Regions from separate parts of the Lysinibacillus sp. KU-BSD001 genome, predicted to be linked through region 1. Evidence: predicted binding sites of a transcription regulator. Region 1 holds the regulator's gene; each other region holds the start of a gene.

Region 1 (3,290 bases):
AATAAGCGGAAGTGCAAGTGATTGTGCTTTATTCTGGCTATTTCGACAAATTTCCATCTTACACTTTTACCATAAAAAAAGAGCACCAGAACTTATTCTGGTGACTCTGTTGATTGTTCTTGTTGCTCAGTATATTCGATGTAGCGGCGATTTATCGTCGCTTTACTTACTTGAAATCCTAGTCCTTGTAATGTACTAGCAATTTCTTTAAATGTCATGCCTCTGTCTCGAAGCTTCACGATTTCTTCAATCGGGACTTCAATTCGTTCACGCCCCTCTAAGTTGCCGCGCTCTGTTAAATTTAACTCAGGACGATAGCCATTTTCTACAGCGCGCCTCATGCCTCGTCGGATTTTAGCATTATGCAATTTCCGCTGATATTCTTCTACAATCGCTAATATTTCTAACAGCATCGTATCCATCTCATTTAATGAGAGTGGTCCCGCTTCATTCAAGGAATAAACCGTTACCTCTTGCTTTAACAGTAAATGCAACACGGCCATTCGCGCATTGCCACGCCCTAACCGGGTTTCATCCTGAATGAAAAGCGTTTGAATACGTTTCGCTTTCATGAAATCGAGCATTTCAAGTAAGCCGTCTCGGTCGACATCATAACCGCTTTGTTGATCTTCGAAAACAGCTGCTACCTTAAACTGTAACTGCTGGGCGTAACGTGTTAATTCTTCACGCTGCCTGACTAAAGATGTTTCTTGTGTTTCTTTCACTGTGCTTACACGGCAATAAACGACAGCTTGTTTTTGTTGGGTCATCGTTGTTCACTCGCTACTTTAATGGAATCAGTTTCTTCTTGTGTTGACAGTCTAACAACATATACGGAGTCTTTTTCAACAGGAATTGTAATCGTTTGACCTGCCGTTAGCAGTTGATTAAATAAATAATTCTCCTTTTGTACAAAAGAAACCCAGTCTTGCGTAGACATTTTACCACGATATTCATCGGCTAACGACCATAAAGTATCGCCATGCTGCACTGTAATCTGTTCGTAGTGCTCAATTTTTTCATCTGTTATGTATAAGTATGTCACAAATGCTACTGTAACCCCTAAAAGTAGCGCTACATAGTTATTTTTCTTTAACCAATTCATCCACAAATCCCCCTCGAATGCTTGTTCGGAATGTATGTTCTCATTTTAATACAGCTGTTCGTTTTTTGTCAATATTTTTTCGAACTCACGTTTGCTTTTCTGTTCGTATATGTTATACTGAGTGTAAATAATAAGGAAGAACTCTTACAGAGAGGTGAAAAAACATGACAAAAGTATCTAAACGACAAGAAGCAATTTTAGCATTCATCAAAGAAGAAGTACGTTCTAAAGGCTATCCACCGTCCGTTCGTGAAATAGGGGAAGCTGTCGGGCTTGCTTCTAGTTCAACCGTGCATGGTCATTTAGCTCGTCTTGAAAGCAAGGGGTTAATTCGTCGGGACCCTACGAAGCCACGTGCTATTGAAGTATTAAATCAAGAAGATACACTTACAACTAAAGTAGACGTTATCCATGTTCCTTTAATCGGCAAAGTAACAGCCGGGCTACCGATTACGGCCATTGAAAATACAGAGGAATATTTCCCACTTCCAAACACATATGGCACAAGTGAGGATCAAATTTTCATGCTGGAAATTATGGGCGAGTCGATGATTGAAGCAGGCATTTTAGATGGGGATTACGTCATCGTCAAACAACAATCTACAGCAAACAACGGGGATATTGTCGTCGCGATGACCGAAGATGATGAAGCAACAGTGAAGCGCTTTTATAAGGAAAAAACACATTTCCGCTTACAACCTGAAAACTCTTCAATGGATCCGATTTTAGTAGACCAAGTGAAGATTTTAGGGAAAGTCGTTGGGTTATACCGAAATATTCATTAATAAAAATGTGTAGGCAAAGTCACACTTCGCCTACACCGTTTTTTATTTTTGACACGCATCCACAAACGCTTGAAATAAAGTAAGCGATGCATCATCTTGTTTCATAGCTAGCTCTTCTGGATGCCACTGCACCCCTAAACAAAATGTATAATCTGGATGTTCAATCGCTTCAATCATGCCATCACTCGTAGACGCCGTCACCATTAAGCCGTCCCCTACTTCTTTAATCGCTTGATGATGGAAGGAATTCGTCCACACTTCACTGCCAATTAACTCACATAGCTTTGTTCCCTCTTGTACGACGACACGGTGAATCTTTTCATGACGTGCTGATTTTTGGGCATGTTGTATAGCGCCATTTACTTGTGACGGAATGTCTTGATACAGCGAGCCACCAAACGCCACATTCAACACTTGATGGCCGCGACAAACGGCAAAAACAGGTAAGTCGCGCTTTAATGCGGCCTGTAACACTTGAAAATCACTTTCGTCGCGTTGTTCAATGACCATCCCTTGCATCGGAATCGGATCTTCTCCAAAAAATTTCGGATGAATATCATGTCCCCCAATTAAAAGTAACCCGTCTATTTTGGAAATAAATTCCTCAACCCCCGTTGTAATATGCGGGAAGCAAAGCGGAATGCCCCCTGCCTGTAAAACCGCTTGAATATACGTCTCATTAATTTCAAATTTTCTTTCTGATGAATGCATGGTCACACCAATAATCGGTTTCATCTAAATCCCCCCTAAGTTGATCGAAGCAAAAATCCTACTAGCCAAACACCATCTATTATGAAGTCAGCGGTGTACTTGCTTTATTTTCAATTTTACTTGCCTAATCCACAGAAAAAAAGGCAAATTCCGTAGAATTCACCTTGTTTCATTTAAAATAATTGCCAATACCATTCGATCAGCTGTGCACCATAAAAATAAGTAATCAGCGCACCAATCGCAATCGATGGTCCAAACGGTACAGGCGTTTTCCTTCCTTGGCCGCGCACTTTTAATACAACTCCCCCGATTACCATCCCAATAACAGATGCTAAAAACAAGGTTAACAGCGCATTGACGGTACCGAGCACTAGACCAATTAAAAAGAACAGCTTAATATCGCCGCCCCCCATACCACCTTTTGAGACAACCGCTATGAGTAGCAATATACTAAACCCAACACTAGCCCCAAGCAAGCTATCCCACCACGGCTCAAGCGGAGATAAAATACGTCCTATCACTAAAAATGGGAAGAAAAATAATAAGATTTTATTCGGAATCAGCATGTACGCGATATCCGAAACATTAATAATGACGAGTAATGAAACAAACAGCAACGCCACAAAAAGCTCCGCACTTAAGCCAAACACCATATAGCTCAGCGCAAAAAGGACCGCCGTCACTAGCTC
Region 2 (3,290 bases), on a different contig from region 1:
AATAGAAGGGACTATTGTATTGTTTTGTAATGTTTGACCGAGATGTTGTTCTTCGGAAGATACAACAATTGTCTGTTCTTCGTTATATAAATTAATCGTAGTATTCGGTAGTAATTCCTGCAGTTCTTTTACAAAAGTATCATCCAAGCCTGTTTGGAGTGTCCCGATGATTTGATCATCGTGAACAAGTGGCATAAATGCTCGAACAGATAATCCGCTACTACCAAATTCAAAGCCAGCAGTCGATTGACCCGTTAATGTAGACTGAATCGCAGGTAAATTACTTTTATCGTCACCGTATTTCTCTGGATTATGCCCGCGCAGCATCACGATTCCGTTTTGATCGCCCACTTCAAAAACCGTTATGCCATGTTCCGTTTGTAAACGCTCATACATAGGGATTAATGTTTGTTGAATTTGTGTGCGATCCCCTGAAGCAAAAGCATTTAACACCGCTTCATCTTCTGCGTATAGCGCGGAAAGAGTTAAAAGTTTATTTGCTGTCGCTTCGAAATGTGTTTTCACTGTCTGTTCCACTTCTATTTGCTGACTTTCACTCATGGCATTTAAACTATTTGCAGAAGTGAAAAATAAAATGGTAACGGTCATTCCTAATGCAATGAGAGTGACAGATAAAAATACAGCGACTAACTTTTTGTTTAATGTATTAAATTGCATAAGTACTCCTTTCTAAACAATCCTTTCCAATATAACATAAATATAGTCCATTTCGTCTATAGGTTTTGTTTGAAAGCGAAAAAATAAGTATAAAAAAACTTGCTACAAATTCGTAGCAAGTTTGTATTCATAGGCTAATTCATCTAACTGTTTATTCAATGATACATATAAATCATGCTCATTAAAGAACCATTCATCAGCTTTTTCAATATAAAAATGGACACCGCTTACGTCCGTTTCCACACCGATTTCATGTGGTAACTCACGATTCATACCAAGTGAAAATCCTTCATGGAACGGGGAGGAACCACCATACCGTGCATAAAAGCGAATATAGTCACCTTGTTCGACTTCCATTTCTTCTTGAAACCATATAAATGCATCTTCTGTTATGACAATTTTCAATTTCATCACCTCGTTGTTTATTATGCAAGTAAATTAAACGAATGAAAATAAAAAAGCTCTCGAGTAGAGAGCTTAAATCCATTTGACTTTTGGTTCTGTGCCATTTTTGATTCGTTTAATATTTTCACGGTGACGGTAAACAATAAACGTAAATAAACAAGCGATTAAAATGCTTAATTCCCATTCACCACTGACAAATCCGTAAACGATGCTATAAATAAGTGCTACAGTCGCTGCAATGATCGATGTGAGACTGACCATTTTTGTTAATTTTAATGCCAACAAGAAAGTGCAGAATAAAACGATAAATAACGGCCAAGTATAACCTAATAATAAGCCTGCACTTGTTGCCACTGCTTTTCCACCACGGAAGCTTGCAAAAATCGGGAACATATGACCAATTACCGCGACAACACCTAAAATAAGTGGGTGAATGCTTGTCTCCTGAAAATAGGGGAGAAGTGGCAATAATACGGCTGCTGTTCCTTTTAACACATCAATAATAGTGACAGCAATCCCTGCTTTTTTCCCAAGTGTGCGGAATGTATTGGTTGCTCCTAAATTTCCGCTACCGTGTTCACGAATATCCGTTTTATAAAAAGCTTTTCCGACCCATAATCCAGATGGAATGGAACCAATTAAATAAGCACAAAGAATAATAAGTGCATTTAGCATGCGGTTGTGCTCCTTTCAATAGTAAAAAAATTATTAGTTGGTACTAATAGGTTGTATTAAGTATTTTACACGTTTTTCATTCAATTAGAAAGTGGAATTTATCATATATAAAGATATCCTACCATGGAATGAAGCATCATTAGTAGAAAGAAATCCATTTCACATAGGAAAAAGGGTATATTTTTGTCATTATTTTTTAAAAAAAGAAGGAAATATGCCCCTATTTCATGAATTTCAATAGTGCATGAACTTTTATTGGGACAGAGATGATGATACAATAAATGTCTAATTGCGCTTGTTGGAAATATTGACAGCGCCTACTATTCCAAGTACGATTAGTAGCGATAGAACGTTTGTTTGGTTTTGGAGGGGAATTGATTTGGTAAATAAGCAACAAGGGATCGCCTATAATGACGATGCCATTCAAGTATTAGAAGGATTAGAAGCTGTTCGTAAACGACCAGGGATGTATATCGGTTCTACAGACGGGCGCGGTCTTCATCATCTAGTGTATGAGATAGTGGATAATGCGGTTGATGAAGCACTTGCTGGGTTTGGTTCACATATCATCGTCAAAATTCATGAAGATAATAGTATGAGTGTACGTGACTTCGGACGAGGTATGCCTACAGGAATGCATAAAATGGGTAAACCTACGCCAGAAATCATCTTTACAGTATTACATGCTGGAGGGAAGTTTGGCCAAGGTGGCTATAAAACAAGTGGCGGCTTACATGGTGTAGGTTCATCCGTTGTCAATGCCCTTTCATCATTTTTGGAAGTCACAATTTATCGCGATGGTATTATTCACCGTCAACGTTTTGAGCAGGGAGGAAAGCCTGTTACATCGCTTGACACAATTGGAAAAACGAAAGAAACAGGCACACTTGTTCATTTCTTACCAGATAAAGAAATCTTCTCCGTAACGAAATTTAATTATGATACATTAGCTGAGCGTCTTCGTGAATCCGCTTTCCTGTTAAAAGGGCTGAAAATAGAGCTGATTGATGAGCGCGGTGAGGGTACGTCTGATATTTTCCATTATGAAAGTGGTATTGAAGCATTTGTCGCTTATTTAAATGAGGAAAAAGACGTGCTACATCCGGTTCAATATGTCGAAGGGTCACAGCAAGAAATTGAAGTAGAGTTTGCCTTCCAGTTTAATGATGGCTACTCTGAAACGATTCTTTCATTCGTCAACAATGTACGCACACGAGACGGCGGCACACATGAAACAGGTGCAAAAGCGGCCATGACACGTGTGTTTAATGAATATGCACGGAAAATTGGGTTACTCAAAGAAAAGGATAAAAATCTGGAAGGGACAGATATTCGCGAAGGTTTATCTGCCATCATCTCTGTTCGTATCCCGGAGCATTTACTGCAGTTTGAAGGACAAACAAAAGGAAAGCTCGGTACAAGTGAAGCCCGTTCTGCTGTGGATACGGTTGTATCGGAGCAGCTTTTATATGTACTGGAGGAAAATGCTGAATTATCCTCTTCTTTAGTGCGTAAAGCGATTCGCGCTCAAC
Region 3 (3,290 bases), on a different contig from region 1:
TTAACGCATATCTTCGTTCGAGAATCGCTAAATAATCCATTAAGAATCGTCTAGTCACTTAAGGCTAGGCGTTTTTATTTTGTACTAGAACGTGCTTGGGTTTGATTTAAAATACATGGGCAACCATCTAAAAAATGCAAAGGCGTATGTACAGGGGGAATAATATGTATACGTCATGGTGGCAGTAATGGAATATCTTGTTCTGTATGTAAATGCTATAGTATGTATCGATATTCAAATATACGCCCTCGCAATGAAAAGCGAATATGTCAGGTTACATAGGTGGGTTAAAACGGTGCCAATCTTTATAAACAGCTTTAAATAACATCGCTGCCGTGACATATTGATTGTTGAAAGAGGAAATTAAGACTGGCAAATTGATATCGATCTTATCTTTAAAGGTCACTGTGACATGTGTTTTATGATTCATAATATTTGTGACCGCGTTATAGGCAATCCAAATATTATGCTCAGATCTAGGTGAATAGAGAGGAAACATGATGTACGGTTGGTAGCCGCTATCTACACCAATGACAATAGGGAGCTTATGTTTATTGTCTGCAAGGAGTTGTTTAGCTCTTTCGGTAGCTGTGCGATAGCTGCTGCCCATACTTTTGCAAGCGTTGTCTACGAGTTTAAGAGATTTTTTGGGTACATGAAAAATGCCTCTTTTTTCATAAACAAGTGTATGATTTTTTTGGCCGTGGCGAATAGATTGTAGTAGATACGTATCACGATTGATTGTGTAATCTGGTGTGAAGTCGTGTGGTCTAGTCAATTATACCCCTCCTTTGTTAGCATGGTTATTTACAATAATACTCATTCGTAAATAAAAAGCAATATAAAATTAGAAAATTCTGAAATTTAAATTTAATTATTCAGAAAATATTGCAAATTGGACCTTATTTTTTGTATAATAGCAAAAAGGGTATCGGGGTGATATCGATGGATAAATATTATTCGTATACAGATTTTTTACGAGCGGTCGGGCAATACCCAAAGGAAATGGAAAGTGAAAAGCTGTTGAACGACATTTATTTGGATTTATTTTTAGGCAGGTTACAGCGACTACAACGCATTGACCAGCTAAAGCAACTCATCGATATATCATTAGATGAACGAAATGAACAAGCATTCCAGCAATATTGTGAAGAATTACAATGTTTACAGGAAGAAATTAAAAAAGAATAGATAAAAATCGCTGCGGATATTTCGTAGCGATTTTTTTGTGCCTATTTAATGTGAATTGCTTTTCTAGTAATATTTAATAGAATATACGTTCGTTTATTTGTCGATTATTGTAATAGGGTATGTTAAAATATGTTTACGGATATAGAGAAAGGACGATAGACAATGAGGGAAACATTTGATATACAGTCCAGCTACCGACCGAGTGGCGATCAACCTACAGCGATTGCGGAACTCGTGAAGGGAGTAAAAGACGGCAAGCGCCATCAAACATTACTCGGTGCAACCGGAACAGGAAAAACATTTACAATTTCGAATGTGATTAAAGAAGTGAATAAGCCAACTCTTGTGATGGCGCATAATAAAACACTTGCAGGTCAATTATATAGCGAGTTTAAAGAGTTTTTCCCGAATAATGCGGTTGAATATTTTGTGAGCTATTACGATTACTATCAACCAGAAGCGTATGTGCCACAAACCGATACGTATATCGAGAAAGATTCGAGTGTGAATGACGAAATTGATAAACTGCGACATTCTGCTACATCAGCATTATTTGAGCGACGAGATGTCATTATTATCGCATCGGTATCTTGTATTTATGGTTTAGGGTCACCAGAAGAATACCGTGAGATGGTCGTATCGATTCGGACAGGGATGGAGATAGAGCGTAATCAATTGCTACGAAGGCTTGTCGATGTGCAATATGAGCGCAATGATGTCAATTTTACACGTGGAACATTTCGGGTGCGCGGGGATGTCGTTGAGATTTTCCCTGCCTCTCGTGATGAGCATTGTATTCGCGTTGAATTTTTCGGGGATGAAGTAGACCGTATTCGCGAGGTTGATGCCCTTACTGGTGAAGTGCTGGGTGAGCGTGAGCATGTAGCGATTTTCCCTGCTTCTCACTTCGTCACACGCGAGGAAAAAATGAAAAAAGCGATTGACAATATTGAAGTAGAGCTAGAGTGGCAGCTTGAAAAATTCCGCGCAGAAGACAAGTTATTAGAAGCACAGCGTCTCGAGCAACGGACTAATTACGATTTAGAAATGATGCGTGAAATGGGCTTTTGTTCGGGCATTGAAAACTATTCGCGCCATTTAACGTTGCGTGAAGCAGGCGCAACACCGTATACATTACTCGATTACTTCCCAGAAGATTTCTTACTCGTTATCGATGAAAGTCACGTCACATTACCACAAGTGCGCGGGATGTATAACGGAGACCAAGCGCGAAAGCAAGTGTTAGTCGACCACGGTTTCCGTTTGCCGTCTGCACTCGATAACCGTCCACTGAAGTTTGATGAGTTTTTGTCTAAAGTGTCGCAAGCGATTTATGTATCGGCTACACCTGGACCGTATGAGCTAGAGCATACACCTGAGATGGTAGAGCAAATTATTCGCCCGACTGGATTACTTGATCCAACGATTGACGTTCGCCCAATCGAAGGACAAATTGATGATTTAATTGATGAAATTCATGAACGGATTCGTCAAAATGAGCGCGTGTTAGTGACGACATTAACGAAAAAAATGTCCGAAGATTTAACGGATTATTTAAAAGAAATGGGCTTAAAAGTAGAATATTTGCACTCGGAAATTAAGACGCTCGAACGGATTGAAATTATTCGTGAATTGCGTAAAGGCACGTACGATGTCCTTATCGGTATTAACTTACTACGAGAGGGACTAGATATTCCGGAAGTATCGTTAGTCGCGATTTTAGATGCAGATAAGGAAGGTTTCTTGCGTTCGGAGCGTTCGTTAATTCAAACAATCGGTCGTGCCGCACGTAATGCGAATGGGCATGTCCTCATGTATGCAAATAATATGACAGATTCTATGAAAAAAGCGATTGATGAAACGAAGCGTCGTCGCTCGATGCAAGAAGCATACAATCAAGAACACGGCATTGTGCCGCAAACGATTATTAAGAAAATTCCTGATATTATTCGTGCGACACAAGCGGCGGAAGCGGAAGAAACGTATGTCACAAAAGTGACGAAAGGGAAGAAGCTGACGAAAGCAGAGTTAGACAAGCTCATTGCAACACTTGAAATCGAAATGAAAGATGCGGCAAAGGCGCTTGATTTCGAGCGTGC

The links. Region 1 encodes LexA, which represses DNA repair genes until DNA is damaged. Its sites were predicted from a motif close to CGAACATATGTTCG; they were not measured.
Region 2: a site for LexA is predicted at 2,105-2,118, ahead of parE (DNA topoisomerase IV subunit B). Genes of this name have one in related genera too.
Region 3: a site for LexA is predicted at 1,270-1,283, ahead of uvrB (excinuclease ABC subunit UvrB). Genes of this name have one in related genera too.

What each region holds. Positions count from the first base shown of each region.
Region 1 is NZ_JBDQZI010000001.1:389,646-392,935, reverse strand. Features, by position in the region: gene AAGS61_RS02020 (YneB family resolvase-like protein) at 93-770, opposite strand; gene yneA (cell division suppressor protein YneA) at 767-1,105, opposite strand; gene lexA (transcriptional repressor LexA) at 1,270-1,890, shown strand; gene AAGS61_RS02005 (gamma-glutamyl-gamma-aminobutyrate hydrolase family protein) at 1,933-2,625, opposite strand; gene AAGS61_RS02000 (prepilin peptidase) at 2,775-3,290, opposite strand, start outside.
Region 2 is NZ_JBDQZI010000005.1:157,292-160,581, forward strand. Features, by position in the region: gene AAGS61_RS09840 (methyl-accepting chemotaxis protein) at 1-678, opposite strand, end outside; gene AAGS61_RS09845 (HesB/YadR/YfhF family protein) at 781-1,083, opposite strand; gene plsY (glycerol-3-phosphate 1-O-acyltransferase PlsY) at 1,156-1,758, opposite strand; gene parE (DNA topoisomerase IV subunit B) at 2,138-3,290, shown strand, end outside.
Region 3 is NZ_JBDQZI010000018.1:49,798-53,087, reverse strand. Features, by position in the region: one part of gene prfB (peptide chain release factor 2) at 1-35, shown strand, start outside; gene AAGS61_RS18950 (competence protein ComK) at 275-778, opposite strand; gene AAGS61_RS18945 (IDEAL domain-containing protein) at 946-1,191, shown strand; gene uvrB (excinuclease ABC subunit UvrB) at 1,354-3,290, shown strand, end outside.